One region of the Streptosporangium sp. NPDC051022 genome, then DNA from elsewhere that is predicted to be linked to it. Evidence: riboswitches for the same ligand, from Rfam matches in the RefSeq annotation. Region 1 holds a riboswitch; the other holds the start of a gene.
What was found. Region 1 has a riboswitch for cyclic di-AMP ahead of AB0N02_RS17540 (NlpC/P60 family protein). Riboswitches for the same ligand answer to the same signal wherever they lie in the genome.

Region 1 (15,869 bases):
CATTAAGACCGTGGGACTTGGCCCACGCCCGGATGTCGGCGCTCTTCTCTCTCGTGAGTGCCCGGGTGCCACCTGCACGGCGGCGACGGGGGGCGAGCGCGCCGGAACGGCGGGCGCTCTGCACGAAAGGCGACAGGGAGTCGCGGAGCTTCTTCGCGTTTACGTCACTGAGGTCAATCTCATAGCTGGTGCCGTCAATCGCGAAGGCGACAGTCTCATTGGCCTCGCCCCCATCGAGGTCGTCGATGAGAATCTCCTGGATCTGCTTGGCCATCTACGCAATCCTTTCGCGGAGTATTGTTTCATTCGCTAGCTAAACATATACCCGCAATCGGAGAGCGGCAATTCCGGGAGCCCGGCGATTCTCGCCGGACCCCGGAGGGGGGAGTGGATCAGCTGTTCTGCGACTCAGGCCGATCCTGCCGTTTTGCCGGGCGGCGGCCGGCGGCTTCACTCCGAAGAAGCTTGACAACTCCGTAGATGAAGGCCCCGCCGACGACCACCGGGGGTATCAACGCGGACAATACGTCGTTCATTCGTCCTCGCTCCGCACCGTGGGTAACTTTCGGGGACCATGGAAATTTTGCCGGCGACATCCGGGCCCTGCCCGGAGGGCTCGCTCGATCAGTCCGGATCCGTCCACAGATGACCATAGCGTCACCTGCGGGCGGAGGGTGTCACGGGGGCGGCCACGCTCGCCGCTCACCACCTTAATGCTTCTCTCCAGCCGTCTTACCGGTTGCACTCCGTAAAGCCGGAGGGAAAAACCGACAGGGTGATCATGCGGTGATCGGCTCCGCCGGAAAACCAATGCGGTCCCGGCCCCGCGGCCGCCGGGGTGTCCGGCTCCTCACCGCGAAGTTCCTGGTGAGGGGGACGGTGGGCCAGGGTGGACAGGCCCGCCGTGAACCTGAAGATCGCAACCGGCGGGTTCACCACCGGAATGACCTCAGTGTGAAGAACACCCGGATAGAGAGCTGCCCGCTTCATCCGCCGGGAGGCCGTGGTACGACTCCGCCGGACAGAAGAAGACGGATCTTCCTCGTTTTCTTACCAAGAGTACGTCCTTGTCTGGCATCTAGGACATAGTCGTAGACCGTATAACCACCAAACGGGTTCGGACTCTCCAACAACCACGGCAACACCGGGGCTCCCGAGCGGGCATCGGTAAGAAGGTCTCCACCCCTCGCCCGGCGGGTGAAGGAGAAGTCCGGTTGGACAATCACTTGAGGGACACGAAGATGACACCGGCCGGGATGCGGGTGTCCCCGGAGCGCCGCCCTTTCGGCCGGCGGTGTGGGAAGTCCCGGCGCCGGGCGTTCTCCCTTTGGGACCTCATAACGCTCGGCGGACGACGGCCCATAAGGCGGCCCCTGCGGGGCCCCAAAGGCCGGACGCGCGGAGTTCACGGGGCCGGGTGCCCCGCGACCGACGAGGCCCGCCCTGCCGTGGCGTCTGCGATCCGCGGCGATTGTCGCCGCCGGAGGCGGGTGGACGGCCATAACGCTCCTCACGCCGTCGCGAATGGGTTTGCGCTTCCATCGCATCCCGGCGGGACGGCGTTACCGGTCACCTTTCCCCACTCGTACGCGAAAAGGGGCCGGCGGGTTGAACCCGCCGGCCCCTTTTCGTACAACTACTTGGTCTTGACGACCGCCGTCATGGTGACCTTGTCGTGCAGGCACTGCTGCAGCGGCTTGTCCCAGAACAGCCAGAGCGTGTTCACCAGGTAGAAGATGTTGGCGATCCACCCGAGGAACGGAACCCCGCGCAGGGCGAGCGGGCCGAAGAGCACGGCCGCCCGCTTGAGCGCGAGGTCGGAGGAGAGACCACCCTGGAGGGTGCCGCCGACCGTCACGACCTTGATGCCCATGACCATCTTGCCGACGCTCTGCCCGTTCTGCTTCAGCATCAGGAACTCGTAGGCGATGTAGATCAGGCCCGCGACGAGGGCGACGACGATCTCCGCGAGGACGATTCCGCCGCCCTCCGTCACCTTCCCCGTGTTGATGTCGAAGCTCGGCGTGGTGACCAGGATCATGGTCAGCACGAGGGAGACGATCACCGTCGGGATCGCCAGGATGACGCCGTCGATGATCCGGGCCACCAGACGCTGCCACCACTCCGCGAGGGGGGCGGGGAGACCGGGGGGCACCACGCCCTGGGGGGCGTATCCCTGACCGTAGGAAGGGGCCGGCTGTCCGTAGCCCTGCTGCTGACCGTAGCCCGGCTGCTGGCCGTACCCGGGCTGCTGGCCGTAGCCGGACTGGGCCGTCTGCTGGCCGTAGTCGGCCGGCTGACCGTAGTCGGCCGACTGTCCGTAGCCCTGCTGCTGGCCGTAGCCGGGCTGGGAGGCGGCCTGCTGGCCGTACCCGGGCTGCTGGCCATAGCCCTGCTGCTGACCGTAGCCGGGCTGGGAGGCCTGCTGGCCGTAGTCGCCCTGCTGCCCGTAACCGGGCTGGGAGGCGCCCTGCTGGCCGTACGCGCCCGTACCGCCCTGCTGCCCGTAGCCGGGCTGGGAGGCGGCCTGCTGGCCGTACCCGGGCTGCTGGCCGTAACCCTGCTGCTGGCCGTAGCCGGGCTGGGAAGCCTGCTGGCCGTAGTCGCCCTGCTGCCCGTAACCGGGCTGGGAGGAGGCCTGCTGGCCGTACGCGCCCGTACCGCCCTGCTGGCCGTAACCCTGCTGCTGGCCGTAGCCGGGCTGGGAAGCCTGCTGGCCGTAGTCGGCCTGCTGCCCGTAACCGGCCTGCTGGCCGTAGCCCTGCTGACCGTAGCCGGGCTGGGCCTGCCCCGGTCCCGTGTTCTCGGATCGATATCCCACGACTGTCACATCGGGGTCGAGTTCGCCAGGGGCTCGACCCGCATTCTGTCCGTATTGAGGATGACCCGACGGTGCGCGGTCGGGATCATCCTGCGGATACGGCGGCTGTCCGGTGCTCACCGCGTCACCTCACTTCGACTGTGCATGTGGCACATGTCAGACTCACATGCATGCTGGTGCACAAGGTATCGACATAGGTATCAACAGTCACCTTTCCGATCAGTCAGCACCACAGTCAACTCAGGCGTCCCGCCGTGTCAGATGAAGCAGCATTCGCGTGTTCCCCAAGGTGTTCGGCTTGACGTGCTCCAGGTCAAGGAACTCGGCGACACCCTCGTCATACGAGGCGAGCAGTTCCGCGTAGACCTCGGGCGAGACGGGCGTCCCCTGGATCTCCTTGAATCCGTGCCTGGCGAAGAAATCGACCTCGAAGGTGAGACAGAAGACCCGGCGCAGACCGAGATCGCCCGCGGTGCCGATAAGCGAGGAGACGATCAGGTGCCCGATGCCCAGCCCCCGGCATCCGGGGTCGACGGCGACGGTCCGGATCTCGGCGAGGTCCTCCCAGAGGACGTGAAGCGCTCCGCACCCCACGACGACGCCGCCCCTGTCGGCCACCCAGAACTCCTGGACGTCCTCGTACAGGGTGACCGTGGCCTTCTCCAGCAGGCGCGGCCCCGCCCCGGCGTAGGTGTCGACGAGCCGCCGGATGGCGCGCACGTCCGGGGTGCGGGCACGGCGCACCGTGACCACCGCCGTCCCGGCCCCCGGACCGCCCGGCGACCGCTCCCCCGCGACCTCGGCGCCGGCCTCTCCGCCGCCGTCTCCGGCCCGTCGTTCCACCGCCCCGGAATCACGTACGGCCCGCGCCGGAAACTGCTCCGCTACCTGCTCCATGACCGATCAGCGTACGTCCTCGTCAGCGTCTGTTTACGGCTCGTCCTTAACTCCCCCCTCGGATCCGCCGGATGACACGCGGCAGCCCACCGGCCGCCGCGGGGCGGGCGCGCCGGCCGTACACCCGGTCCGATCCCCTCGTGGAACGCAGACCTGCGACGACCTCTCACGCGAACGGGCCCGAAAGATCCGGGGCCTGCGTGACACATATGTCGATCTTGAAATGACGTGACCTTCCCGTGACATTTCAGTTGTGAAAGCTCTACCGGCTTTGCAGTTCTGGTTGAGCATGAACCTCCAATTGCACTAATGTCCGTGCTCGATGTCAGCAACGTAAAGTGCTGAACCCGCCGAATCCCCGCAGATGGGGAGCCGGGGACCCACCCTCCAGTCCCCCGGGGTGAATCCGAAGCGCCACCGGCGCACGGTAGGGCTGCCTCCGGCCCGAACCCGTCAGCTAACCCGGCAGGCGGCCGAGAGAGGAGCCTGTTGGTGAAGCGCACGCGCAACCGTGGGAGAGAGCGCGCGGGCAGGCATGCCCGCCATCGAGAACACGTGACGCGCGGGCTATCGCGCCGGATGACGGTCGTCGGGCTGGTGTTCGCCTCCCTGGTCCTCGGCACTCCCCTGATGGCGACCGCCGAACCGAAGCCCAGCCTCCAGCAGCTCGCCAAGCAGGCCGAGAAACTGCACACCGAGATCGAGACGCTCAGCGAGCAGTACAACGGCGGGCGGATCAAGCTCAAGGAGGCGCAGCGCGCCGCCGCGAGCGCCAAGAAGACCCTCGCCGTCAGCGAGGCGGAGCTGGAGACCCGGCGCTCCAAGGCCACCCTGCTGGCGCAGAGCACCTACATGGCGGGCGGCCTGGCCTCCGCGCTCGCCTTCACCCAGTCGTCCAACCCCGAGACCTTCCTCGACCAGGCGACCACGAACTACGCGCTCCAGCAGCAGCAGAGCCAGGAGGTCGCCCAGATCGGCGAGGCGATCGAGACCGCCAAGCGCGCCCAGGCCGGTGCCAAGGCCCGCACCGACGAGGTCAACACCCTCCTCTCCCAGCTGGGGGCCAGGCGCACCAGGATCGAGCGCCTGGTGAAGAGGGTCGAGGGCGACCTGTTCAGCGAGGTGCGCACGCAGGCCGCCCGCAACCGGAGCAGCCGGGTCAGGATCAACGTGCCGATCACGGGCGAGGGCAAGGCCGCCGAGGCCGCCCGCTGGGCCCTCACCCAGCAGCTCAGACCGTACGTGTGGGGCGCGGAGGGGCCCAGCACCTTCGACTGCTCCGGCCTGGTGATGTGGGCCTACCAGAAGGTCGGCATCAGCCTGCCGCACTACACGGGCGACCAGTGGACGGCCGGAACCCACGTCTCCAGAAACGAGCTCCGCCCCGGAGACCTGGTCTTCTTCTACAGCGACCTGCACCACGTCGGGATCTACATCGGCGCGGGCCTGATGGTCCACGCGCCGCAGACCGGTGACGTCGTCCACGTCACCACGATCGACAACCGGCCCTTCGCGGGCGGCGTGCGCATCGCCGACTGAGGCGCTTCCGGTCGTGGCCCGCGGAAGCGGGCCGCGGCCCTCCCGGCTGTCCCGGCCCTCCCGGCGCGGAACGGCCTGTCGCGGCGCTCAGAGGCACCTGGCCGCGCCGAGAGTCCCAAGGGGCAGGAAAGCCCGGACTCCGCGGAACAGGCTCAGATCAGCCGTCTGCGGGCGGCCCAGGCCACGGCTTCGATCGCCGTCGCCACACCGATGCGGTCGCAGATCCCGCGGAGCCTGCGCCGGACCGTCCGGCCGCTGATGTCGAGACGACGGCCCACCCGATCCACGGTGACCCCCTTGGCGAGCTCCGCCAGCAACACGAGATCCTCGTCGCTGAGGCCGATCTCGCCCACGCTCAGGAGGCCGTCGCCGCGACGGGAATCCACTTCGGGATATGCCATCTGGAGTCGCTCCCCCCGCACCTGTGACCGAGGCGTGAGTTGTCTGGAATCAATGCCGCCCGCCAGGAACGGTAAACGGCTTGTTCAAAGGTCGTCAAGTTCTGCTCTTCATAGAGGTAGCACGCGCTGTTGACATAGCGGGCGCTACGTGAAGTACTCATGATATGTCGGTGCCTTTACGGTTAAGTCGGGACCAAGCCAAGGCCCGCACCCGCAGGCGCCTGCTGGCCGCCGCAGCCGAAGTCTTCGCAGAACAAGGTTTCGCCGGGGCCTCGGTGGACGAGATCGCCTCCAGGGCGGGCCACACGGTCGGCGCCCTCTACTCTCATTTCACCGGAAAAGACGACCTGTTCCGCGCGGTCTTCGACGAGCACGTCCCCCACCCCCTTGACGTGGGCGGCGGAATCCCCCCGCAATGGAAGGACGACGTCCCCGATTTTGCGGCATTCGGCGCATATCTGGCGGAACTAGCCGATCAACACACGGTGTCGAGCGCGCTCGAAATGGAGTTTCTGCGCTACGCGCTGCCACGGCCGGAATTGCTCGGCCGGCTGGCCAACCGCTGGTGGGCCCCCCGTACGGCCGTCGCCCACCTCGTGGCCGCGCACCACACGTCCCACGAGGCGACCGCGGTGGCGACCGTGATCATCGGTCTCTTCGAAGGGCTGGTGATCCAGCGCCGCGCCGACCCCTCCGCGGTTCCGGCCGAACTGTTCGCCAAGGCGCTGAACTGGCTGATGACCGGCCTCGAAGGCACACCCGAAACCCACCCCGCCGAAACCCACGCGTCAGAGGAACGTCCGCCCGAAACCGCCTAGCCGGGAAACGCGCGGCCGCAGAGCACACGACCGCGCCCCCGTACGGCCCGGCGGTGCCGAAAAGGCACATGAAGCCATCGAAAGGTACGGGGAGGCACGAAAGGCACGCATCCACGGAACACCAGACCGGCGTACGGCGGGGGCGCGGCCGTACACGACGGGGAACGGCCGTCGGAAGTGGCCATAAGACAGGGAGCGGCCGCCGGGGAACGACCATAAGACGAGGAGTGACCGCAGGACGGGGCGCGGCCGTGGGACGGGGAACCGGCCGCGGCTTCCGAACGGCCCGGAACGAAGGCGCGGGCACGGTACAAAAAAGCGCAGACACGGTACAAAACTGTACAAAACGGGCAACGCGAAGGTGTGCGGAACGAGGGCGGCGGCACGCCCGCAGGACGCCGGGGTTCCCAGGGCGGTATCGCCTTTCTCACCCCGGCGCCACACTCCCGTCCCGGCGCGGCGCCCGCGTCCCGGGCGCCGCGCCGGACGGGCTCAGCTCGTCGGCTTGACCAGCGGGAACAGGATGGTCTCGCGGATGTTCTTGCCGGTGAAGGCCATGATGAGACGGTCGACACCGAGGCCCATGCCCCCGGTGGGCGGCATGGCGTACTCCAGCGCGGCGAGGAAGTCCTCGTCGAGCTGCATGGCCTCGGGGTCACCGCCCGCGGCCAGCAGGGACTGCTCGGTGAGACGGCGGCGCTGCTCGACCGGGTCGACCAGCTCCGAGTAGGCGGTGCCCATCTCGGTGCCGAAGCCGATGAGGTCCCACTTCTCGGTGAGGAGCGGGTTGTCCCGGTGCTGACGGGTCAGCGGGGAGGTCTCCAGCGGGTAGTCCATGACGAACGTCGGCTGGACGAGGGTGTGCTCGACGAGCGCCTCGAAGATCTCCTGGACGAGCTTGCCCTGACCCCACTTGGCGTCCCAGTGGATCTCCCGCGCGTCCGCGAGCTTGCGGACCTGCTCCAGCGGCGTCTCGGTCGTGACCTCCTCGCCCAGCGCCGCCGAGACCGACCCGTAGAGGGTGATCCGCGGCCACTCCCGCAGGCCCAGGTCGATCTCCTGGCCCTGGTGGACGACCACCGAGTGACCCAGCGCGGCCACGACCGCGTTCTGGATCATCCGCTGGGTCAGGTCGGCCATGTCGTTGTAGTCGAGATACGTCCCGTAGGCCTCGAGCATCGTGAACTCGGGGTTGTGGGTGGCGTCCGCGCCCTCGTTGCGGAAGTTGCGGTTGATCTCGAAGACCTTCTCGATGCCGCCGACCACGAGCCTCTTGAGGTAGAGCTCGATCGCGATGCGGAGATAGAGCTCCATGTCGTAGGCGTTGATGTGGGTCTTGAACGGCCTGGCCGCGGCGCCGCCGTGGACCGGCTGCAGCATCGGCGTCTCGACCTCGAGGTAGCCCTCACCGTGCCAGAAGTCACGGATCGACCGCACGACCGCGCTGCGGGTGTGGGCCATCTTCCTGGCCTCGTCGTTGACGATGAGGTCCACGTACCGCAGGCGGACCCGCGCCTCGGGGTCGGTGAGACCGGCGTGCTTCTCCGGCAGCGGGCGCAGGCACTTGGAGGTGATCGCCCAGCGGTCGGCGAGGATGGACAGCTCACCCCTGCGGGAGGTGATGACCTCGCCCTCGATGCCGATGTGGTCGCCGAGGTCCACGTCCCGCTTCCACGCGGCCAGCGACTCCTCACCCACCTTGTCGAGGGAGACCATGATCTGGAGGTCGGCGGAGCCGTCGCGGATCGTGGCGAAGCAGAGCTTGCCTCCGGTCCGCGACAGCATGACCCGTCCGGTGACGCCCACCCTGTCGCCGGTCGCGGTGTCAGCGGCGAGATCGGCGTATTTTTCGCGGATCTCGGCGTTGGTCGCGGTACGCGGGAAGTTCACCGGGTAGGGGTCGACGCCCTCGGAGCGAAGGCGGTCGAGCTTCTCCCTGCGTACGCGCATCTGCTCGGGCAGATCCTCGACGGGGTTCGTCACTTCATCGGTCACACGAACAAGGTTACCGATGTCCGGCTAGGCGGTGTTGCGGTGATAGATCAGCCGGAGGCCGATCAGCGTGAGCCACGGCTCGTGCACGTCGACCGAGCGCGCCTCGCCGACCACGAGCGCCGCCGCGCTGCCGGTCGCGACCACGGTGACGTCGTCCGGGTCGTCGGCCAGTTCGGCCGCCATGCGCTCGACGATCCCGTCCACCTGGCCGGCGAAACCGTAGATGATGCCCGCCTGGAGCGCCTCGACCGTGTTCTTGGCGATCACCGAGCGGGGCCGGATCAGCTCGACCTTGTGCAGCTGCGCCCCGGCCGCCGCGAGGGCGTCCACCGAGATCTCGATGCCCGGCGCGGTCACCGCCCCGACGTACTCGCCCTTGGCCGAGACCGCGTCGAAGGAGGTCGCGGTGCCGAAGTCGACGATGATGCACGGCCCGCCGTACAGCTGGATGGCCGCCAGCGCGTTGACGATCCGGTCGCTGCCGACCTCCTTCGGGTTGTCCATCCTGACCGGCACCCCGGTGCGGATGCCGGGCTCGACGATCACCGCCGTGACGTCGCCGTAGTAGCGGCGGCACATCTCGCGCATCTCGTTGAGCACCGAGGGCACGGTCGAGCACAGGACGATGCCGTCGACGTCGGTGCCCTTGAGCAACGGCGACTGGCCGAGCAACCCCTGGAGCACGACGGCGATCTCGTCGGCCGTACGCCGGGCATCGGTGGCGATCCGCCAGTGCTCGATGACCTCATCGCCCTCGAACAGTCCGAGAACGGTGTGGGTGTTACCGACATCGATGGCGAGCAGCATCAATTCCCCCGAAGGTCCAAGGCGATGTCAAGAGCGGGCGCCGAGTGTGTGAGCGCGCCCACGGCAAGATAGTCAACCCCTGTTTCGGCTACGTCACGAGCCGATTCCAAGGTCAATCCTCCGCTGGACTCAAGGCGCGCCCTGCCGCCGACCAGCCGTACGGCCAGCACCAGTTGCTCCACGGTGAAGTTGTCCAGCAGGATCTCCTCGGCGCCCTCGGCGAGCACCGGCTCGATCTGGTCGATCCGGTCGACCTCGACCTCGATCGGCAGGCCGGGATGGGCGTCCCGCACCGCCCGGAACGCCTCGGCTACCCCACCCGCGGCCACCACGTGATTGTCCTTGATCAGCGCGGCGTCCGAAAGCGACATGCGGTGGTTGATCCCGCCGCCGCACCGCACCGCGTACTTCTCCAGCGCCCGCAGGCCGGGCAGCGTCTTGCGGCTGTCCCTGATCCGCGCCCCGGTGCCCTCGACGGCCCGGACCCAGCGGTTGGTCAGGGTCGCGACGCCCGACAGGTGGGTGAGCAGGTTGAGCGCCGTCCGCTCGGCGGTCAGCAGGTCGCGGGCCGGGCCGGTGACGGTCATCAGCACGTCGCCCCTGGACACGTGCTCGCCGTCCTTGCCCCGGCGCTCCACCGTGAGGCGGCCCCGGCTGAAGAAGGAGAACACGCCCTCGGCGACGGCCAGCCCGGCGACCACGCCGTCCGCGCGGGCCACCACGTCGGCGGTCGCGGTCTGCTCCGCCGGGATGGTGGCGAGGCTGGTGACGTCACCCGCCTCCTGGAGGTCCTCGGCCCGGGCGATCTCCAGGAGCGCCGTCACCGCGGCCGGGTCCAGGCCCGCCTCGGTCAGGTCCGCCTCCACCTGGGACGGCAGCGCGTCGACGTCGCGCGTGTGCGGCACGTATGTCATGGTCATTCCCTCCGCTGTCAGGGTCACGTCGAGGTGGCCGAGCCACCAGTCATCGTTCCGCTCGGAAAAGTCCTCACGCCAGTGCGACCCGCGGGTCTCCTCCCGCTCGCGGGCGGCCGCCACCAGCGCCGAGGCGACCGTCAGCAGGTTCGTGGTCTCCCACGACTCGGTGCACGGCTCGACGGCCACCGGGGTCCAGCGGACGCTCAGCAGGGCCTTGGCGACCTCGGTGAGGGACTCCCTGCTGCGCAGCACGCTCGCGCCCCTGCTCATGTGTCCCTGGATCCTGGGCCTGGCCCTGGGGTCGATCAGACCGGTCGGCCGGTCGTCGGCCACCGGCTCGCCGGAGCCCCGCCGGCCCTCGCCGGAGGCCGTGAAGACCGTATCCGTCTCGCCCGCCGTGGAGGCCGTACCCGTCTCGCCCTTCGCCGGGGCGCGCCCGGCCCGGTCCTCCCGCTCCGCGTGGATGTCGGCGGCGATGCGCGCGGCGAACACCAGTCCTTCGAGCAGCGAGTTGGAGGCCAGCCGGTTGGCGCCGTGCACCCCGGTGCAGGCCACCTCGCCGCAGGCGTACAGCCCCGGCACGCTGGTACGGCCGTGCAGGTCGGTCCTGACGCCTCCGCTGGCGTAGTGGGCGGCGGGGGCGACGGGGATGGGCTCGGTGACCGGGTCGATCCCGTGCTCCAGGCAGACCGCGTGGATCGTGGGGAAGCGGGTGCGCCACTTCTCCTCGCCGAAGTGGCGGGCGTCGAGGTACATGTGGCCGGTGCCGGTCTCGCGTATCCGCCGCATGATCGCCTTGGCCACTACGTCGCGGGGCGCGAGGTCGGCGAGCTCGTGGACGTCCTTCATGAAGCGGACGCCGTCGGCGTCGACGAGCACCGCGCCCTCGCCTCTGACCGCCTCGGAGATCAGCGGCTGCTGGCCGGTCGAGTCCTCGCCGAGCCAGAGCACGGTCGGGTGGAACTGGACGAACTCCAGGTCCCTGACGACCGCTCCCGCCCGCAGCGCGAGCGCGACCCCGTCCCCGGTGGAGACGACGGGGTTGGTGGTCGCGGCGTAGACCTGCCCCATGCCGCCGGTGGCCAGCACCACGGCCGGGGCTCTGACGGCGCCGACCCCGTCGCGCTCGCCCTCGCCCATGACGTGCAGGGTCACCCCCGCGGTCCGGCCCTCGGCGTCCTTGAGCAGGTCGAGCACGAGCGCGTGCTCGATCACCTGGACCGCCGACTCCCCGATCGCCTGGACGAGCGCCCGCTGCACCTCGGCCCCGGTGGCGTCGCCTCCCGCGTGCACGATGCGGTTGCGCCGGTGGCCCCCCTCCCTGGTCAGCTGGAGCTCACCCGAGGCGTCGGTGTCGAACCGGGCGCCGGTCGCGATCAGGTCACGCAGGGCTCCGGGGCCCTCGGTCACCAGGACCCGTACCGCCTCCTCGTCGCAGAGGCCCACCCCCGCGACGAGGGTGTCGGACAGGTGCTCGGCGGGGGTGTCCGCGGGGTCGAGCACGGCGGCGATGCCGCCCTGCGCCCAGCGCGTGGACCCCGAGGAGAGCACGTCCTTGGTGACGACCAGGATCCTGGCCCGTGGGTCGAGGGCGGCGTACCGCAGGGCCAGGGTCAGGCCCGCGACCCCGGAGCCGACCACGACGACGTCGGCCTCGACCGTCCAGCCTGGGGTGGGCGCGGTCAACCTCTGGGGAATGGCCGGAATCGTCATGCCGCCTCCTCGTGGGGATTGCCTAGAGGCACTTCTATTTCGTCAATGTGACGATAACGCCCCCGCCGCGATGCCTGTTCCCCGGGGGTCCCCGTCACCCCCACCCCCACCCCCGACCTCGCCGGACCGCTCCAAGGAGACCACCCCTCCCGAAACGACCGCCCTCGCCCCTCCCCCTCCGAGCCACGCGCCCCACCCGCCCCTCTGGACCACGTGTCCCACCGGGGCGCTCGGGTGCGTACGGGGCCGGATACGGCCCAGGCCCTACGGCAGAGCCCGTGAGGCCACCCAGGGATCGCACCACCTCCCGCCGCCTGCGGGATGGCCCCCACCCGCACCGAAGCCCGGAACCTCCGCCGGTACGGCAGCCCCCTACCCCCACCGCGTTCGCGACCGTTCACCCGCACCGGGCCCGTGTCCGTCCAGACGCCGGTACTTCGCGAACCCCCCACCCGCACCGAAGCCCGGAAACTCCACCGGTACGACAGCCCCCTACCCTCACCGTGTTCGTGACCGTTTACCCGCACCGGGTCCGTGTCCGTCCGGGCGCCGGTACGGCGAGCGGTGGAGCGGACCGGATCGGCGCCGACGAACGGTGCTCGACCCGGTGAACCTTCTCGGTCGCAGCAGTACGCACACGAGTTGAGGAGCGGCCATAACCAGATCGGCGCATTTCATGGTTTATAGGCCAGAGACCACAAAAAGCCTGTGGAACTAATTTTCCACAATGAGAACAAAACACCGGCGACACACAAAGAAGAACCCCCGGTTCCGGCCGGAGGTTCTTCGCTTGCGTCGGGGAACGATGGGGTCAGATGTCGAAATCGCCGGTCTTGACAGCCCGGACAAAGGCACCCCACTCGCCGAAAGTGAAGATCAGCGCGGGGCCATTCGAGTCCTTGCTGTCGCGGACTCCTCGGCGCTTTCCGGACAGTGCGGCGACCTCGACGCATTCACCGCCATTGCTGCTTGATCGGCTGGACTTGACCCACGTCGCCTGCTCCAGTTCCTTGCTCAGTTCCATCTCGCCAACGCCTCCTTGATCAGCTCCAGTGACTCTCGTCGTGGCAGCGCCTCGGCACGGATGGTCTCGTATCGCAGTGCCAGGGCGGCGACCTCGTTGGGGCGGTCTGTCACATGGCCCGTGCCGGGAAACTCCATATAGGCCGAGCAACTCGCCCCTCTGCTGGGGCTGGCCTGCGCGACGGAGAAGCCTCCGGATAGGCCGGTTGTGTTGCCTGTCTTGAGGGGGAGGATCTGGATCACCGTGTCGGGGTGGTCGCCCGCCTCGACAAGGTGGCGAAGCTGAGCCGCCATCACCTCGGCCCCGCCGATTGGACGATAAAGGATGCCCTCGTCCATGACCACCCACAGCATGGGTCGATTTGCCTTGCTTAGGATGGCCTGTCTTTCGAGACGGGTGGCCACGTACTCCTCAAGTCGTTCCGGAGTGATGCGCGGCTCCCCGGCGAGCATCGCGTGGGCGTAGTCGCGGGTCTGGAGCAGTCCGGGGACGATGAGCGGCTGCCAGTTTCGCAGTGACTCGGCCTCCCGCTCGATCTCGATCCAGGGGCGGAACCATTCGGGGATCCGGCCCGCCAGCGAGTGGAGCATGTCGTAGAGGTCGAGCAGGACCCCGTCGAGCTCCAGTGCCCTGTCCGTCGCCTCCACGAAGGGTCGGGTGGGTCTCCGGTGCCCGTTTTCAATCATGCTTATCTGGCTGTCGCTCCATCCCGTTCTCCGTGCCAGCTCGTTCTGGCTCACTCCGGCAGCTTTGCGGTGTCTGAGCAGCTCCTGGAGAAAGTATTCGTTAGACGAAACGGCCGGGTCGAGACGGCTGGATATGTCCATATTCTCCCCTCTTTCTCCTCCACGGGAGGGCCGCAATATCTGTGCGGACAGTGTGGCCCATAAATCCCTTCCACGGGCGACTTTCTCCTGGGATCGTCAAGGAAGAGATGCGTATCTCGAATCCCACCGGGGTCCGCAGCCGCAAAGCACCCATGGCGCGAGCGGAAGCGGAAGGTGTCGTATATGTGGACTGAAATTCCAACAGGAGCCTTTTCCCGGAGGGCACGAACCTGCCCCACAGGCTCAATATCGGGACAGAGGGGAGCTCGATGAGAAGCAAATCGCCTGCGACGGCGGGCTCGGGCGGCTTTCGCGCGAGCAAAGATCATCGCTGCCGTCTTCGTTGTCCGGCGCTTCGGCCACCTTCGCCGTACGGCGTATCTCAGGTTCTTTCCGCCCCATAAGGCGGACCTGCCCGGACGTCTCCAGCGCCGGACAGGTCCTTGATCGCAAAGGAGTGCGATCCATGGAGAATGCTAGAGCCATCCCCGTCCAGGGAACGACCCCGGGCTGGCGGCTGATCATCAGTGATGCCGGGCGGTTCTGGGCGCTGCGGCAGAGGCCGTTCCCGGTGGACGCCCTGCGGGCCGGGGCCGATCCAGCGGTGGACGCCGACACCTTCTCCGAGGTCCAGGCCGCCGTGGAACGGCAGGAGGAGATCGCCCGGCGGGTGACCTCATGATCGGGTTACGTTCGCCTCGTACGGCGGGCCGCCACCGCGCCGGACAACCCCGCACCACCGTTCACCGCCGCCTGTGGGATGGCCCCGCCCGCGCCGAAGCCGAACGCCTGGAACGTTCCTGGCCCGCGTGGCTGGTCCTCTACAGCCTCGGTGGCCGCCGCTTCTACGCCCTGGGCTCCTGGCCCACTCCCCAGCCGGTGATCGTCGAGGGCGACACCGCCGCGAGCCTGGAGGAACGGATGCGCGAGACCGAGACAACCCTGACCTGGCGTGCACTTCCCACCTCCCCGCCCACCCTGACCGGACCCATCTTGACCGAGCCCAACTTGAGCGGGCCCTCCTTGAGCGGGCGTGGGCCTTCCCCTGACAGGCACGGCCGCTCCCGTCCCCCGGCGTCCGCCGTCACGCCGTACCCCTCCCGGCGTCCCCACCGGGACGCGGCATAGACCGGCGCGGCGGCGGGGAGTGCCGTCCCCGCCGTCGCGCCTCTGAACGTGCTGCCCGGGAAGGAGGGGTCCCGGGCAGCACCCCCACATGGTTCCCGGCGGATTCGCGGGAAAGCGGGAACCGCATCCCTCGTCCGCATCGTGTCCCCCCGGCCGGTGCGGACCCCGCCGCCCGGCCGGGCCCCACATCCGGCCGGGCAGCCCCCTGGCTATGCCCCAGGATCCGCTCCCAGTGCTGTGGCCGGAAACGATCGCCGGGCCGCGCGCCGTTCAAGGGCGCCGATCACGCCCACATCAGCACTCGCCATACCGGCGCCAGGAAAGACACTCCAACCGGCGAAAGCACATCACCAAGTCACGCGCCGTTCAAGGGCGCCGATCACGCCCGTACCAGCACTCGCCATACCGGCGCCGGGAAAGACACTCCAGCAGGTGAAGGCACGCGGTGGGGTCAGCCTCGGATCTGGTCGGCGGGGCGGCCCAGCAGGACCGTTCGGGCCGGGGTCAGGGTCGCCGCGTACGCCAGCCCCATCGTGGTCACCACGATCGTCACGTAGGTGAGCGGCGGCACGTGCGGCAGCGGCGAGCCGGTCACCCCGTAGCTGAGCGCCATCAGCGTCGGCGTGGCGATCAGGGTTCCGGTGATCACCGCGAGGCCGCCGATCAGCAGCGCCTCCCAGCGCACCATGCCGCGCACCTGCCGCCGGGTGCCGCCGACCAGGCGCAGCAGCGCGAACTCCCGCACCCGCGCTCCGGTGGCCGTGACCAGCGTGTTGACCACCGAGATCACGATGAACACAATGATCATTCCGAGCAGCAGGAGGTTGGCCCAGTCGCTGAATTCCTGCGCCGCGTTGACCGCCGCCCCCGCCTCCGTCCGGTCCAGGACCGTCACGCCCGGGGCCAGCGCGGCGAGCCGTTCCTTCGTGCCGCCGGTGACGTACACCCGGCCCGCCACCCCGGCCGCCGAGTGGTCGCGCAC
Region 2 (15,869 bases), on a different contig from region 1:
ACCGGATCGCCGACCACTCGGATATCACGCATGAGGGACTCTCTCTTGTAAGGGCTGCGGGAGTATACCGGTCGTTACTTTAGCCGGGGTGGGGGTCAAGAGGGCCATCCGCACCTGCGAAACTGGGCGGGTGCGCGTCTACATCGGTGCCGACCATGCCGGCTATGAGCTCAAAAACCACGTCGTCTCCTGGCTCAAGGAGCACGGCCACGAGGTCACGGACTGTGGCCCGTTCGTCTACGACGCCGAGGACGACTACCCGCCGTTCGTGCTGCGCGCGGCCGAGGGGGTCGCGGAGGACCCGGGCAGCCTGGGGATCGTCATCGGCGGATCGGGCAACGGCGAGCAGATCGCGGCCAACAAGGTGCGCGGGATCCGCGCGGCCCTGGCCTGGAGCGACGACACCGCCAAGCTCGCCCGCGAGCACAACAACGCCAACGTGATCAGCGTCGGCTCGCGGATGCACTCACAGGACGAGGCGGTCCGTTTCATCGAGCTCTTCCTGAGCACGCCCTACTCGGGGGCCGAGCGGCACAACCGCCGGATCGCCCAGTTGACGTCCTACGAGACGATCGGCCAGCTCCCGCCGCTGCCCTGATCCTCAGCCCTGTTTGCGGCGCGGGGACTCCCTGCGCTGCGTCTCGTCCCGCAGAGGCCGCCTCTCGGCGGCCTCCTGCTGTTCCTCGGTGGGCCGGGAGACGTCGCGGGCGCGCATCGCGGTGATCGCGTTTATCTGCAAGCTCTGCAGTGCCATGCCTCACCATAACCCGCGCGCCCGGGGCCTCCCGGCCCCTTTCCGTCTCCGGCGCCGTACGGCCCGCGCCCCGCGAGCCCTCGGGAAGACCGGGGGAGGCCGGAGGAGGGCAAGGGGAGCGGGGAGGCCCGCCGGATCACGGCCACCGGGAGGCACGCCGGGCATGGCGCCCCGGCGGGCCCGGATCAGAAGATCAGGCCCGTCCAGGGAGCGGGCTCCCAGGACATCGCGGTCGACAGCTCCCGCACCGCCCCCGCCCGCGACTCGTGCACCAGGCCGGCGGCCTGCGCTCCCGTGAGCGCGCGGCCGCCCAGATAGGCCGCGCCCAGCAGGGCGACCGGAAGCCTCAGGTCGGCCTCGGCGTCGCCGGCGGGGACGCACCGGGCGCCCGAGGTGCCGGCCGACAGCCGCCACCGGCCCGCGTTCCACGGGCACAGCGTGTCCTCGACCTCGATCACCACGTCCACCGGCGCCGAGTAGCGGCGCGAGGCGAGCGCGCGCTCGACGTCCACCAGGCGGATCCACAGCTCGTCCAGCCAGCCCGCGTTGAGATGGCGCGGCTCGGCGAGCAGGTGCATCAGCGGATCGTCGACCGGCCGCTGCGCGACCCTGACCCTGGAGACCAGGTCGCGGTCCAGCACGTGCCGCCACAGCAGCGCGTAGGCCGCGGGGTCCAGGCCGAACAGCTCCTTGAGCCGCAGCTCGCCGCTCGGCGTGTCGTGATCGGTGATGCCCGATCTGATCCGGAAGAGCGCGTAGCCGCGAGGGCCCCGGTCGTCCTCGACGACCACGGCGCGCAGCGGCCCGGAGCCTCCCTGGTCGGCCTCGTGGTCCGACAGAATCGCGTTCCAGCGTTCCGGCGTGCGGGCGTAGAGCCCGGGGCGGCCGTCGAGCGCGGCCTCGAAGACCTTCTCGAAGACGCTCCTGGCCTCGGCGGGCCTGACGATGCGCAACCGCAGCGAGGGGTCGGACGGGGCGTGCTTGACGAAGCCCGCGCTGTGCGTGGGGATGTCGAAGAAGAGGTTGTCGGCGGCCCTGCCGTACCCGAAGCGGCCGTAGATCGCCGCCTCCGAGGCGTAGAGCGCCGCGACCGCCTCGCCGCGCTCGCGGATGTCGCTCAGCTGGCGGGTCATGAGCGCCGACAGCACGCCCCGGCGGCGGTGCGAGGGCAGTACGGCGACCGAGGTGACCCCGGCGACCGGGAGCGGTCCACCGGGCACGGTCATGGTGAAGCTGAACACGGAGGTGACGCCGACGAGCTGGTCGTCCTCGAACGCGCCGAGCGAGCGGTCGAACTCCGTCACGTCCTTGAAGAGCTCCCGCCGGTGCGGCGGTATCGCGTTGCCGAACGCCTCCTCGTCCACCGTGATCCAGGTGGAGTAGTCGCTCTCGGTCAAGGGGCGCAGGCTAAGGCTCATTTTTCCTACGGTAGATGGGACAAACCCTTCCTGCCATTCAATATCCGCCCTTAATGATCAAGGCATTGGTCAAGTGGGCTGCCGAAACGGGGGGTGGCCCGATACAGTCGAGCGCATCATGAGTTCCCGTCCGGTGCCGCTGATCCCTCCGGCGCTCCGCGCGTTCCTGGTGCGGGTCCCCTTCCTGGTGCCCATCGTCCGGTTCCTGCGCCGCGGGCCGCTGGCCCGTGACCGCAACCTGCTCATCACGCTGATCGTGCTCACCCTGGTGCTCGGAGGACTGGCCGCCAAGGTCTCCATGCAGTGGTTCTCCCCGGCGCTCCTGATCCCGATCACCCTCGTCGGCGGTCTCCAGCTCAGGCTGCGCAGCCTGGCCAAGCTGCTGTGCGCGGTCGCCCTCGTGCTCCTTTATCTGGGGGTCGTGCGCGGGGTCGGGCACATCGGCCCCGGCCTGCTGGCCACCTTCGGGTTCACCGGCGTGCTGGCCGCGCTGATGGCCCGCACCAGGGGCAAGCTCGGCGTGCAGGGCCTGCGCGGCGACGTGATGCTGCTGGAGCTGCGCGACCGGCTCAAGAGCCAGAGCGAGCTGCCCCGGCTGCCCAAGGACTGGGACTCACGGGTGGTGCTGAACCAGGCGGGCGGGTCCTCCTTCGGCGGCGACTTCCTGGTCTCCATGCGCGAGGGCGACACGGTCGAGCTCGCCCTGGTCGACGTGTCGGGCAAGGGCGTCGACGCGGGCACCAGGGCGCTGATGCTGTCGGGGACCTTCGGCGGCCTGCTCGGCTCGGTCACCGACTTCCTCGGGGCCTGCAACACCTACCTCCACCGCCAGCGCGAGGCCGAGGGCTTCGTCACGGCCGTCCACGTACGGCTCAACCTCGCGACGGGCGAATACGTCATCACCTCGGCAGGTCACCCGCCGGTGGTCAAGTTCGATTCGGGCACCGGCACCTGGCGGGTCTCCCCGGCCAAGGGCGTGGTGCTGGGGATCGTTCCCGACCTGCACTGCGAACCCGACCGGGGGATGCTCCGCAAGGGCGACGCGCTCATGCTCTACACCGACGGGCTGATCGAGCAGCCGGGACGCGACATCGACGCCGGCCTCGACCGTCTGCTGGGGGAGGCCGAGCGCCTGCTGCCCTCCGGTTTCCGCGGCGGCGCCCGCAACCTGGTCGCCTCCATGTCGGCCGGGCACAACGACGACTGCGCGCTGATCCTCATCTGGCGCCCCTGAGGCCCCTCTCCCCGGACGGCCGGGCCGCGGGGGCACGCGGGCCACAAGGGGTCACAGGGGCCACAGAGGGGCAGCAAGGGTTACAGGGGGGCACAGGGGTCACAGGGGTCACAGCCAGCCGGAGTCGCTGGCGATGCGCACGGCGTCGAGGCGGCTGCGCGCCTGGGTCTTGCACATGATCCGCGACAGGTGGTTGCGGACCGTTCCAACGGACAGGAAGAGCTGTTCGGCGATCTCGTTCGACCTCGCGCCCTGGGCGGCCAGCCTGAGCACCTCCATCTCCCTGCGGGTCAGCGGGTTGTCCGACGCCTCCAGTGCGGCGACCACGAGCTCGGGGTCCACCGCCCGCCGCCCGGCCGCGACCAGGCGGACGCCGTCGGCCAGCTGCTCCGGGCTAGCGTCCAGGCTCATGAAGCCCAGCGCGTGGACGGCGAAGGCCCGGCGGACCAGTCCCGGCCTCGGCCGCTGCGACAGCAGCAGGACCCGGCAGTCCGGAGTGTTCTCGCGCAGCCCGAGCGCCACGGTGAACCCGTCGGCACCCGGAAGATCCAGGTCGACGATCGCCGTGTCGGGCCCGTGCTCCAGGGCGGCCGGCACGACGGCCTCGCCGTCGCCGACCTCGGCGACGACCCTCAGGTCGGCCTCGCCGTCCAGCGAGGCCACCAGGCCCCGGCGGACCATGGGCTGGCGCGCGGCAACCAGGATTCCGATCAAATTCTTCCCCTCGCCCCGTACTCCCGCAGAGTGATCGAGTAGTCGCTCACCGTTGAGGCAGTCTCCCGGTTCGGTAAAGCCCGCGCAAGTGGCCGGATCGGGAAGGCCCGGCTCTCAGGGAGGCTGACCCCCGGGGAATTGGGCTAATCTCTTATGGGGCGTTGTCGACGGCTCCGCGACCGGGGGGTAGGAACCTATGAGCTGGCTCTTCGGGATCGCCGTCTTCTTCTTCGGGCTGATGGCGTCGATCGCGTTGCACGAGCTGGGTCACCTGGGGCCCGCCAAGCTGTTCGGCGTCAAGGTCACCCAGTACATGGTCGGCTTCGGCCCCACCATGTGGTCGCGCCGCAAGGGCGAGACCGAGTACGGCGTGAAGTGGATCCCGCTCGGCGGCTACATCCGGATGATCGGCATGCTCCCGCCCCGGGCGACCGACGCCCCAGGCAAGGTGCGCTCGACCTCCACGGGCCCCTGGCAGTCCCTGATCGAGAACGCCCGCGACGTGGCCCTCGAAGAGGTCAAGCCGGGCGACGAGAACCGGGTCTTCTACCGCAAGCCGTGGTGGCAGAAGGTCATCGTCATGGCCGGCGGCCCCGCGATGAACTTCGTGCTGGCGTTCGTGCTGTTCGCCGTCGTGCAGATGGGCTTCGGCGTCACCGTGCTGAAGAACCAGGTGTCGTCGGTTCCCGAGTGCGTCAAGACCACCGCCGAGTACGAGAAGAACCCCAAGTGCACCGAGACGGACCGGCCCAGCCCCGCCGCGGCGGCCGGGCTGAAGCCGGGTGACGTCATCGTGTCGGTGTCCGGCAGGCAGACCCCGACCTGGGACGCGGCGACGCGGGCCATCCGGAGCCACGGTGCGGGACCGGTCGCGATCGGGATCCAGCGGGACGGGCAGCCGATGACCCTGAACGCCACGCTCATCGCCCAGGACAGGGAGTCGCTGGACGAGCCGGGCAAGATCGAAAAGGGTGTCGGCTATCTGGGCGTCAGCCCCAGGACGGCCGTCGAGCGGCAGGACCTCGGGGCCGTGGTCACCCAGATGCGGGACCTCACCGCGGCGACCGCGGGCTCGCTGCTGCGCTTCCCCGAGAAGATGGTCGGCGTCTGGAACGCCGCCTTCTCCGGTGAGGAGCGCGACAAGAACGGCCCGATCGGCATCATCGGCGCGGGCCGCATCGGCGGGGAGATCGCGGCCTCCGCCGCCCCGCTGGAGAACAAGGTCTCCACCTTCATCAACCTCCTGGCGGGCTTCAACCTGGCGATCGGCCTGTTCAACCTGATCCCGCTGCTCCCGCTGGACGGCGGCCACATCGCGGGCGGCCTGTGGGAGGGGCTCAAGCGGGCCTTCGCCAGGGTGACCCGTCGTCCCGCACCCGGTCACGTGGACATCGCCAAGGCGCTTCCGCTGACCTACGCGATCGCCCTCGTGATGGTCGTCATGGCCGGCCTGCTGATGTACGCCGACCTGGTCAACCCGGTCCGCCTCGCCGGCTGAGCCCCGCGAACTCCGCGAACTCCGCGAACCCACGATGTGCGACGGCGTGCGGCGCCCGGCGGGGGCCGTACACGCCGATAGGGTTACGCCGTGAAGGACGGGACGCCGGGGGCGGCGATCGACGGGGCGCTGTTCCGGCTGCGCCGGATCTGGGCACGCCCGCTGCGCACGCGCAAGGCCGCCGACCCGCAGCGAGCGGTGCAGATGTCGAACGTGATGGTCGTGAACGCCGTGCACAGGCTGAGTCTCGACGTGTCCGAGGTGACCGTGGGAGCCGTCGCCGAGCAACTGGACGTCGACCCCTCGACCGCCAGCAGACTGGTCAACGACGCGATCGGCGCGGGGTTCGTGGCACGTGAGGAGTCCGAGGTCGACGCCAGACGGGCCAGGCTGGTGCTGAGCCCGCGAGGACGGCGGGTGCGCCAGGTGGTCGTCGACTCCCGGCGGACCTACCTGGACGGGCTGATCGCCGACTGGGACGAGGCGGACCGCGAGGTCTTGGCCCGGCTGCTCACCCGCTTCGCCGAGGCGGCCACGGCCAGGCCGCCGGACCTGGCCCACCTCGACCGGCTCATCGCCGAGGCGATCGAGGAGACCTCGGCGGGCACTACTCTCCCGTGACGCCGTCGACCCGCTCGCGGATGAGGTCGGCGTGGCCGTTGTGCCGGGCGTACTCCTCGATCATGTGCACGAGGATCCACCGCAGTGAGACGTCCTGCCCCCTGCGCTGCCGCCTGCCCAGGGTGTCCAGCGACAGTCCGGCGTAGAGCTCGCGGACGTCGTCGACCTCGGCGCGCCAGCAGGCCAGGGCCTCCTCGGCAGGGCAGGAGTCCAGCAGGTCGAAGTCGCCGTCGGGCTCCTGCTCGGTGTAGTAGAACGGCGGCGCCTCCTGGTCGTGGAGGACGTTGCGGAACCAGTGACGCTCGACCTCGGTCATGTGGCGGACCAGTCCCAGCAGGGACAGCCCGGAGGGCTTGACGGGACGCAGGACGAGCTGTTCCCGCGACAGCCCCGTGCACTTGAGCGCCAGGGTCTCCCGATGCCAGTCCAGCCACGCGTACAGCATGGCGGCCTCGTCGGCGATGAGCGGGGGAGCGACGCGGTCGTTTGTCATGGATCTCATCCTGGCCGCACGCGCGAACGCTGTCATACGGTTTTGCGCCCGGCCCGGCCCCGAACGGCCCTGAACGGCCCAGGAGGGGCGGGAGGGGGCGGGAGATCCTGGGACCTGCCGGGCCCCGGGCGGGCCGGAGGCCGGGAGCGGCCGGGGCGGGAGCCGGGACCGGCCGGGGATCCGGGGCGGGCCCCCGGCCGGGGCGGGCACGGGGCCCGCCGGAGGCCTCAGTACATCGAGATGTGGACGTGGTCGTAGTGGTTGGCGGTGATCCCGCCCCGGTCCGACATACCGCGCCAGCCCGAACCGGTGTCGATGCGCTGGCGCCAGATCACATACTTGACGCCGAGCCGGGCCTTGTTCTTTATGGCCCAGGCGGCTATCTCGTCGCCGAGCGCGACGTTCTCCGCCGAGGGCAGGGAACCGCCGGTGCTCATCATGAAGTCGCAGGCGCGGCCGAGGGGGTGCTCGCCGCCGTCGTTCTCCGCCCGGTAGCAGCCGACCTCGTGGGGAAGCTTGAAGGCCCGCCCGACGGCCTCGCGCATGATCCGGGTGCGGTCGGTGATGTTGTCCTCCCCGGTGGGGAGCTGGGGCGCCCAGCCGCCGTCGGTGAGGCGGCCCGAGCCCGTCGGAACGAGCCGGTCGAGCTTTTCCTGGATGCCGCGGATCATCTTCTCCGCTTCCTGGCGCTGGGCCTCCACCGTCCTGGCCTCCTGACCGATCCGTTCGGTGAGTACGGCCGCCTTGTCCGCGGCCTGTTTCATCAGATCCCGGCTGCGCGCGAAACCCTCCAGATAGGCGCTCTGCTGGGCGGTGAGCTGTTCCATGACGGCGGCGCCGCTCATGCTGGGGGCGAACAGCATCGTGGGCAGGTCGACGGGGCCGCTCTGGTAGCGGAGCTGGGCGATGGAGTCGACCCGCTTGCCGGCCTCGGCGTAGGCCTCCTCGGCCTTGCGCAGGTCCGCCTTGGCGGTCTCCTCGGCCTTCTGGGCCTTTCTCAGCGACTCCCGCTTGGCCGCGTAGGCCTCGATGAGCTTGTCGACCTTCTTGTTCAGCCGGGCCAGCTCCGCGCGGAGCTCGGGTTCGGCCGGCTTGGGCGCCGCGTTGCCCGCGGCCGCCGCGCTCAGGACGAAGGCGAGGACCGCGACCGCGCAGACGGTCAGGGTCATGTGACGTCGGAACGTGGGGGACAGAGCCGCCACAGCTCTCCTCTCCTCACGCCTACCGGGTTAGCTGACGGGTTCGGGCTGGAGAGAGCCCTTCCACCGAAGTGGTTCACCCCAAATGCGTGGGTCCCCGGCTCTCAGGCGAGGCGCCTGAGATTAGGCATATCGAACCTTTTGTCCGATGCGTGAGGATAGTAGTGGTAAAGCGGGGGGTAATGCGACCCCAAGTCGAGATAAAGTGGTGATCGTTTCGTGATAATCATGGGGAGGGGGTGCACGGTCCGCCCGCGCCTTTCAGCGCTCCGCTGTCCCGCTCTCCCGGTGGGGCTCGGCGACGATCAGCTCGCCCACCCGGGCGGCGATCTCCTCGCGGGCCTCCTCGGCGAGACCCGAGTCGGTGATCACAAGATGGGCCTCGGCCAGCCCGGCGATCGTGCTGATCCCGACGGTTCCCCATTTGGTGTGGTCGGCGGGAACCACCAGACGGCGGGCCGAGGCGATCAACCCCCGGTCGATCTCGGCCTCCAGCAGGTCGGGCGTGGTGAACCCGGCGCGGACGCTCATGCCGTGCACGCCCAGGAACAGGGTGTCCACGTGCAGCCCCCGGACGGCCGCCACGGCGATCGGGCCGACCAGCGCGTCCGAGGGGGTGCGCACGCCACCGGTCAGCACCACGGTGCGGTCGGCGCGGGGCGAGCGGTGGAAGACGTCGGCGACCCGGATCGAGTTGGTGATCACCGTCAGTTCGGGCACCTCCACCAGGAGATGGGCGAGCGTCCAGGTGGTCGTCCCCGCGGAGAGCGCGACGGCCGTGCCGGGCCGGACGAGCCCGGCCGCGTGCCGGGCGATCGCCTCCTTCTCCGCCCGCCGGCGCACCGGCCCGGCGGTGAACCCGGACTCCTCGGCCGGGCCGAGGCCCGTGGCGGTGGCCCCGCCGTGGACCTTCTCGATCAGCCCGCGCTCCGCCAGCGCCTCCAGGTCCCTGCGGATCGTCATGTCGGACACGCCGAACTCGCGGACCAGGTCGGCGACCCTGACCCCGCCGCTGCCGCGCACCCGCTCCACGATCACCTGTTGCCGCTGCTGAGCGAGCATCGACCCACTCCTCGATCCACCATGTTCCAGCAAATTGCCACAGAAAGCTTAGGGTCAAATGTTTGATCCCGGTGGGTTGCCGTTCACAGCCGCGCGAGCTCGGCGCCGATGTTCTCCCTCGCCCGGACCTCCAGATCGGCGATGTGGAAGATCACCGGAAGGTCGAGCAGGGAACGCAGCACGGCGGCCCTGCCCTCCAGGAAGGCCTCGTCGGGAACGAAGGAGTACTCCTCGCGCACCGAGGCCGCGTAGGCCGCGTACTCCTCCGGCGGGGAGGCCAGAATCGCCAGATCGGCGTCGCACAGCACCGCCCCGTCGGCGTCGCCCGGTTCGGGGGCGTGGGTCAGCGTCAGCCTGACCAGCCGGGCCACCGTGGCCACCTCCTCGGCGGGCAGTCCCAGCTCGGGCAGCGCGCGCTCGGCCAGCCGGGCGCTGCGCTCCTCGTTGTCGCCGCGCGTGGGATCGTAGACGGCGTCGTGGAACCAGGCCGCGAGCCGTACCAGATCCGGGGCGGCAGCATGGGCCGCCAGCGCGTCGACGTGGTCCAGCACGGCCCACAGATGTTCGGTCGTGTGGTATTTGCGGTGCGGCTCGCCGTACCGGGTGATCAACTCCCTGCCCAGGTGGTCCGCCTCGGTCCCGGCCAGGGACCGCCAGCGCTCCATCAGCTTCTCGCTCATGCGACCGAAGCCTAGAACGAACCGCCTTCCAGGCCCGCGCCCGCCGGTCCACCGCTCCACCGGTCCGTCGGGACGCTGCGGCCGTCGGGCAATCGTTCCCGGGCCTTGTACGGAGGCCCGAGGCGGAGGAACGTGGAAAGCGGGTCCCGCGGTTCCCGTGCGGACCTCGGGAAAGGGGTGGCCGACATGGGCAAACGAGCGCGCAAGAGCCGGGCCCGCAAGAAGCACCGGGCCAACCACGGCAAGCGGCCGACGGGGCGCTAGCCGCGACGGCCCCAGGAGGCGAGCAGCCGGGTCTGGGCGTCGGTGTCCGAGGACACCGGTTGCTGTTCTCCTATCACCCCGGCCTGGCGGTAACCGTTCTCCGCGCCCGCGAACCACGCCGCGCACGCCTCGACCAGTTCGGGGTCGAGGCGTTCGTCGGCGCCGATGGCACGGGCCAGGTCCCAGGTGTGGATGAGGGCGTCGGCGAACAACTCGGTGATGTACTCCCTGCCGGGCACGTCACCGAACGACAGGTGCGCCACACGGGTGAGCGCCCCCTCGTCGCTCGCCACCTGGACGGCCGCCACGGCCGAGGTGTCGAACGCCTTCAGCGGGTCGTCGCCGAGCAGGTCGCCGTCGAAGGCGTCGCCGATGTCAGCCACGGTGCGCCCGGAGAGCAGTTCTGGAGCCCAGAGATTCTCGCCGACCACGTGGTTGACCAGGGCGCGAACGTCCCAGTCCACGCAGGGGGTCGGGTTCTGCCACTGCTCCGGAGTGATCCTGTGCACGAGAGCGCCGAAGTCGTCCAGCGCACGGCGGTAGGCCTCGCGTACGTCGATGGTCATCATGCCCTCCCAGGTCCTCAATTCGACCGTAACCCCTGAGCGGCCGGTAGTCATCGCGCTCGAAGGGCATGACCGGCGTCGCGGGCGGTGCCCGCCGCGAGGGTTCATCCCACGGCCATTCCTGCGTCAGCCGGGGGCCACCGTGACGTGGTGCCGAGGTGACTTCCCGGCGGCTTCCGGGCGGCATCCGGGGCGGTGGCGCGGCGCGGTGGACGCCAGGGGTGAGCGCCTGGCGCCATAGTGTGACCATGGTGCGAGCGTCCGCGGGTGAGGGGTCGTCACGCGGCCTGAGGCTGCTGGTGGGGGCGGCGGCCGCGGTGGTCGCGCTGGCCGGAGTCAGGGCGGTCGCCGACATCGCGGGTCCCGCCTTCCTCGCGCTCACCCTCACCATCGCGGTGAGCCCGCTGCGCGTCTGGCTGCGCCGCCGCGGCGCCAGGACGTGGGTGCTGGTAGTGGTCCCGCTGCTGACGATCCTGCTGCTGCTCGTCGCCCTGCTCGGCTCGCTGGTCGTCTCGGTGGCGCGGCTCGTGGAACTGCTGCCGTCCTACGCCGACCGGTACCAGCGGCTGATCGACTCGGTCGCCCGGCAGATCGCGCACCTGGGCATCACCCAGGAGCAGGTCAGGACGGCGCTGAGCAAGCTGGACCCCGGCTCGCTGATCGCGCTGCTGCAGGGCTTCCTCGGCGGCCTGCTCAGCGTCGGCTCGGCGCTCGTCCTGCTCACGCTGCTGGTGTTCGGGATGAGTCTGGACGCGACCCCCGTACACGACGCGATCAGGTCGCTGGGCCCGCCCCACTCCGACCTGGTCGGCGCGCTGGGCGACTTCGCCAGGGGGACCTGCAGGTATCTGATCGTCTCCAGCGTCTTCGGGCTCATCGTGGCGGTGCTCGACGCCGTCGCCCTGTGGATCATGGGCGTGCCGCTGCCGCTGCTCTGGGGGTTGCTGGCCTTCATCACCAACTACATCCCCAACATCGGGTTCGTCGTCGGGCTCGTCCCGCCCACGCTGCTGGCGCTGCTGGACTCGGGGCCGGGCACGGCGGTCGCCGTGGTGGTCGTCTACTCGGTGCTGAACTTCGTCATCCAGTCGCTGATCCAGCCCAAGTACGCGGGGGAGTCGGCCGGCCTGTCGACCACCGTCACCATGCTGTCCCTGTTCGTGTGGGCCTACGTGCTCGGGCCCATCGGGGCGATCCTGGCGGTGCCGCTCAGCGCCTTCGCCCGCGCACTGCTGATCGACTCCGACCGGCGGACCCGCTGGGCCGTTCCGCTGATCGCCGGCCACCCGTCGGGCCGCCGGTAGGCGGGCGGCCGTACCCGCGGGTCACCCCGGCTCGTGAACGATCGCCCCTATCCCGCCGGGAGCGGCACTTCACACGAATCCTTGCCGCGGGACGGGCAGGGCCCCCGATCGCCGCCGGGTCCTTCCGGCGGAAGCGGCACCCCACCCGCGGCCGATCCGGCCGATAGTGAGGGTATGACGAACTCGCGAGTGGCGATCATCGGCGGTGGCATCGGCGGGCTCTGCCTCGCGCAGGGACTGCGTGGCGCGGGCGTGGACGTGGCGGTCTACGAGCGCGACCGCACCCCGGCGGACCGGCTCCAGGGGTACCGCATCCACATCGACTCCGGCGGCGCCCGCGCGCTCCACGAATGCCTGCCGCGGCCACTGTGGGAGGAGTTCCTGGCGACCTCCCGCAGGAGCGGGAACGACTTCGGCTTCCTCACCGAGAAGATGGACCGGCTGCTGCTGCTCGAGACCCCGCGGGCGCCCGACCCGCTGGACGGCCACCACTCCGTCAGCCGGATCGCCCTCCGCCGGGTGCTGCTGACCGGCCTCTCGGACGTCGTCCGGTTCGGCAGGACCTACGAGCGCTACACCCGTGACCCCGACGGCACCGTCACCCTGCACTTCGCCGACGGGACGGCCGAGACCGCGGACATCCTGGTGGCCGCGGACGGCGGCAACTCACGGGTCAGGCGGCAGTACCTCCCGCACGCCAGGCGGATCGACACCGGCGTCGTCACGGTCGCCGGGAAGTTCCCGCTCACCGACGCCACCCGCGACCTGGTCCGGCCCCGGCTGTGGCGGGGGCCGAACATGATCATCCCGCCCAGGGGATGCGGCATGTTCACCGCCCCCCAGGACTTCGGCGGCCCGCTCCCGCCCCCGGGCGCCGGGCGCGCCGAGCAGGAGGACGCGCTGGTCGACGACACCGGCAGCTACGTCATGTGGGTCTTCGGCGCGGCGAACGGCCGCTTCCCCGGCGGCCTGCCCGGCATGACCGGCGAGGAGCTCAGGGAGACCGTGGCCCGGATGATCGCCGGCTGGCACCCCGACCTGCGGCGGCTGGTCACCGCGTCCGCCCCGGATACGGTCTCCCTGCTGCCGATCCGGACCTCGGTTCCGATCGACCCCTGGCCCGCCACGAACATCACCCTGCTCGGAGACGCCGTCCACAGCATGACCCCGATGCGCGGCATCGGAGCCAACGTCGCCCTCCGCGACGCCCAGCTGCTCACCCACGCGCTGAGCGGCGAGGATCCCGTCGCGGCCATCGCGCGCTACGAGGCCGGGATGCGCGAGTACGGCTTCGCCGCCGTGCGCAGATCGCTCATGGCGGCCCGGCAGTTCGTCGACGACAACCGGCTGGCCAGGGCCGCCTTCAGAACCGCGCTCCGCGCGGCCCAGCGCTTTCCCGCCCTCAGGCGCAGAGCCCTGTCCTGACCCCGCCCGGCACGCGGAGGCGGCCCCCGGACCCCTGTGTCCCGGGGGCACGTCCGGGTCCTCAAGGCAACTGCTGCTCCACCCAGACGACCTTGCCCTTCGGGGTGATGCGGGAGCCCCAGCGGTGGGCGAGCCAGTTGACGATGAAGAGCCCACGCCCCGAGTCGTCCTCGCTGCCCGCCTCACGCATGGCCGGAAGCGCCGAGGAACGGTCGGTCACCTCGCACACCAGCGTCGGGCCGCGCAGCAGCCGCAGCTCGACGCTGCCCGAGCCGTGCTCGACGGCGTTGGTCACCAGCTCGCTGATCATGAGCTCGACGGTGTCGGCGACCGCCTCCAGCCGCCAGGCGGTGAGTGTGGCGCGGACGAAGGCGCGGGCCTGCGCCGGAGAGCGGCGGTCGGAGGGGAGCAGGAGGTCGACGACGTCGTCCTGGCCCAGCTCACGCACCCTGGCCAGCAGGAGCGCGATGTCGTCGCGTTCGTGTCCCGGGCGCTGCGCGCCGATCGTGAGGTCGCAGAGCTCCTCCAGATCCTGGAGGCGGCCGGCCAGCAGGTCGCGCACCATGCCGATGCCCTGGTCGATGTCCCGCTCGCGGCTCTCCACCAGGCCGTCGGTGTAGAAGGCGAGCATCGAGTCGTGCGGCAGCACCAGCTCACGCATCTCGAAGGGGTCGTTGCCGATGCCCAGGGGGACACCGGACGGCAGCTCCAGCAGCTCGGTCTCGCCGCCGGGCCGTACGATGATGGGGGGCACGTGCCCGGCGGAGGCGATCGCGCAGGCCCGGGTGACCGGGTCGTAGGTGGCGTACACGCAGGTCGCGATCTGGGTGGCGTCCAGGTCCTGGCTCATCCGGTTGAGCCGGAACAGCACCTCGGCGGGATCGAGGTCGAGGCTGGCCAGCGTTCTGGCGGCCGTACGGAGCTGGCCCATCGTGGCGGCCGCCCTGATGCCGTGTCCCATCACGTCGCCGACCACGAGGGCGACCCGGCAGCCGGGCAGCGGGATCACGTCGTACCAGTCGCCGCCGACCCCGACCAGGTCGCTCGCGGGCAGGTAGCGGGAGGCGATCGTCATGCCCAGCGGCTGGTAGAGGTCGGCGGGCAGCAGGCTGCTCTGCAGGGTCAGCGCGGTACGGCGCTCGCGGTTGTAGAGCCGGGCGTTGTCGAGGCAGACCGCGGTCCTGGCCGCCAGTTCCTCGGCGAGGTTCACGTCCTGGTCGTCGAAGGGCTCGCTGTCCGGCTTGCGGGTGAAGATGACGAAACCGAGCACCCGGCCGCGGGCCTTCAGCGGGACCACCAGGAACGAGCTGTCCTCCAGCACCCGGGCGACCGACTCGCGCTTGCGGAAGCGCCCGATCTCCTCGGAGGTCCTGCGGCCCAGGCGGGGGTAGAGGATCGGGTTGCCGGTGGCCATGCACCTGGCGTAGGGCGTCCACGCCGCGTAGCTGGTGACCTCGTCCACGGGGAAGGCGTCGGCGTAGTCACCGGGGTCGGCGCTGGAGACCCCGACCGAGATCCGCCGCACCGGAGCCGAGCCGTCGATGCTGCGCTGCGGGAACTCCCCCTCGGCCACCAGCCGGTCCTGCACCAGGATGCCCGCCGCGTCCGCGAAACGCGGCACGGCGACGTCCATCAGCTCCCTGCCGGTCTCGAACATGTCCAGCGTGCTGCCGATCCGCTTGCTCGCCGCGTTGAGCAGCGAGAGCTGTTCGTGCATGGTGGCCGGACTGCTCATCCGCGGCGCCGAGGCCGTCGGGTCCTTGACGACGAAACGGCGGTTCACTCGCTCCACCGCTGGTTCGGGAGCAGGTGTTCACGGGCGGCGAGCAGCGGATCCGTGGTGTTCACGTGGCCGCCGTGACAACGGGGGACCGCCGGGCCCGAGCCGCCCGGGTGGCCGGGGTGGCCACTCGTGCGGCCGTTGATGACGTTGTCGGGCCCCGTCACGTTCCCCTCCGGTCGACTTGACTACCGTTCATGGAGAATCGTAAAGAACGATCTACGTCCGGGATCCGGGTTTGGCATAGATTTCTTGATATTTCTCCGCAGCGTAAGCCTGGTCTCCAACGGCTTCCCGCGTCAAGCCGATGCCCCTCTTCCGTTATCCCGGCGCCTCGCACGCCCTGGCGGCGCCGCGGCGGAAGAGGGGGCCCGGCTTCCCGCCGGTGTCCGCGCGATGTGGTCGCGCGATGCGGCCTACGGCCCGGACGGCCCGGACGGATCGGCTGCCCCGGGCAGGCCGGTCAGCGCCGCGTCGATCCGCTCACGGGGCAGCGCGAAGTCCTCCAGCAGCCCGGACAGGTGCCGGTCGTAGGCGTTCAGGTCGAAGTGGCCGTGTCCGCACAGCGCGGTCAGCAGGACCTTCGGCTCGCCGCTCTCCTTGCACCGCAGCGCCTCGGCGACGGTCTCGGCCAGCGCGTGGGCGGGCTCGGGCGCGGGGAGGATCCCCTCGGCCCTCGCGAAGCGCACGGCCGCCTCGAAACACTCGCTCTGCCTCTTGGCCACCGCCTCGAACATGCCCAGCTCGTACAGATGTGACAGCAACGGGGACATGCCGTGGTAGCGCAGGCCGCCCGCGTGAATCGGGTCGGGCACGAAATCGTGGCCGAGCGTGTGCATCTTCAGCAGCGGGGTGAG

Region 2: another riboswitch for cyclic di-AMP. It lies ahead of AB0N02_RS32530 (hypothetical protein); the one in region 1 lies ahead of AB0N02_RS17540 (NlpC/P60 family protein).

What each region holds. Positions count from the first base shown of each region.
Region 1 is NZ_JBFBCF010000009.1:84,806-100,674, forward strand. Features, by position in the region: gene AB0N02_RS17525 (Lsr2 family protein) at 1-274, opposite strand, end outside; gene AB0N02_RS17530 (RDD family protein) at 1,637-2,821, opposite strand; gene AB0N02_RS17535 (amino-acid N-acetyltransferase) at 3,062-3,574, opposite strand; cyclic di-AMP (ydaO/yuaA leader) riboswitch at 4,057-4,205, shown strand; gene AB0N02_RS17540 (NlpC/P60 family protein) at 4,274-5,257, shown strand; gene AB0N02_RS17545 (LuxR C-terminal-related transcriptional regulator) at 5,410-5,658, opposite strand; gene AB0N02_RS17550 (helix-turn-helix domain-containing protein) at 5,823-6,476, shown strand; gene lysX (bifunctional lysylphosphatidylglycerol synthetase/lysine--tRNA ligase LysX) at 6,969-8,471, opposite strand; gene AB0N02_RS17560 (type III pantothenate kinase) at 8,496-9,278, opposite strand; gene AB0N02_RS17565 (L-aspartate oxidase) at 9,278-11,908, opposite strand; gene AB0N02_RS17570 (DUF397 domain-containing protein) at 12,720-12,932, opposite strand; gene AB0N02_RS17575 (helix-turn-helix transcriptional regulator) at 12,923-13,759, opposite strand; gene AB0N02_RS17580 (hypothetical protein) at 14,226-14,441, shown strand; gene AB0N02_RS17585 (hypothetical protein) at 14,438-14,887, shown strand; gene AB0N02_RS17590 (FtsX-like permease family protein) at 15,339-15,869, opposite strand, start outside.
Region 2 is NZ_JBFBCF010000025.1:13,978-29,846, reverse strand. Features, by position in the region: gene def (peptide deformylase) at 1-32, opposite strand, end outside; gene AB0N02_RS32570 (ribose-5-phosphate isomerase) at 131-598, shown strand; gene AB0N02_RS32565 (hypothetical protein) at 602-754, opposite strand; gene AB0N02_RS32560 (GNAT family N-acetyltransferase) at 940-2,172, opposite strand; gene AB0N02_RS32555 (PP2C family protein-serine/threonine phosphatase) at 2,291-3,406, shown strand; gene AB0N02_RS32550 (response regulator transcription factor) at 3,515-4,120, opposite strand; gene AB0N02_RS32545 (site-2 protease family protein) at 4,317-5,618, shown strand; gene AB0N02_RS32540 (MarR family winged helix-turn-helix transcriptional regulator) at 5,709-6,239, shown strand; gene AB0N02_RS32535 (DinB family protein) at 6,226-6,732, opposite strand; gene AB0N02_RS32530 (hypothetical protein) at 6,960-7,901, opposite strand; cyclic di-AMP (ydaO/yuaA leader) riboswitch at 7,937-8,071, opposite strand; gene AB0N02_RS32525 (DeoR/GlpR family DNA-binding transcription regulator) at 8,193-8,993, opposite strand; gene AB0N02_RS32520 (HD domain-containing protein) at 9,077-9,673, opposite strand; gene AB0N02_RS32515 (TIGR03086 family metal-binding protein) at 9,934-10,506, opposite strand; gene AB0N02_RS32510 (AI-2E family transporter) at 10,752-11,807, shown strand; gene AB0N02_RS32505 (NAD(P)/FAD-dependent oxidoreductase) at 11,982-13,232, shown strand; gene AB0N02_RS32500 (SpoIIE family protein phosphatase) at 13,294-15,015, opposite strand; gene AB0N02_RS32495 (hypothetical protein) at 15,012-15,179, opposite strand; gene AB0N02_RS32490 (TrpB-like pyridoxal phosphate-dependent enzyme) at 15,429-15,869, opposite strand, start outside.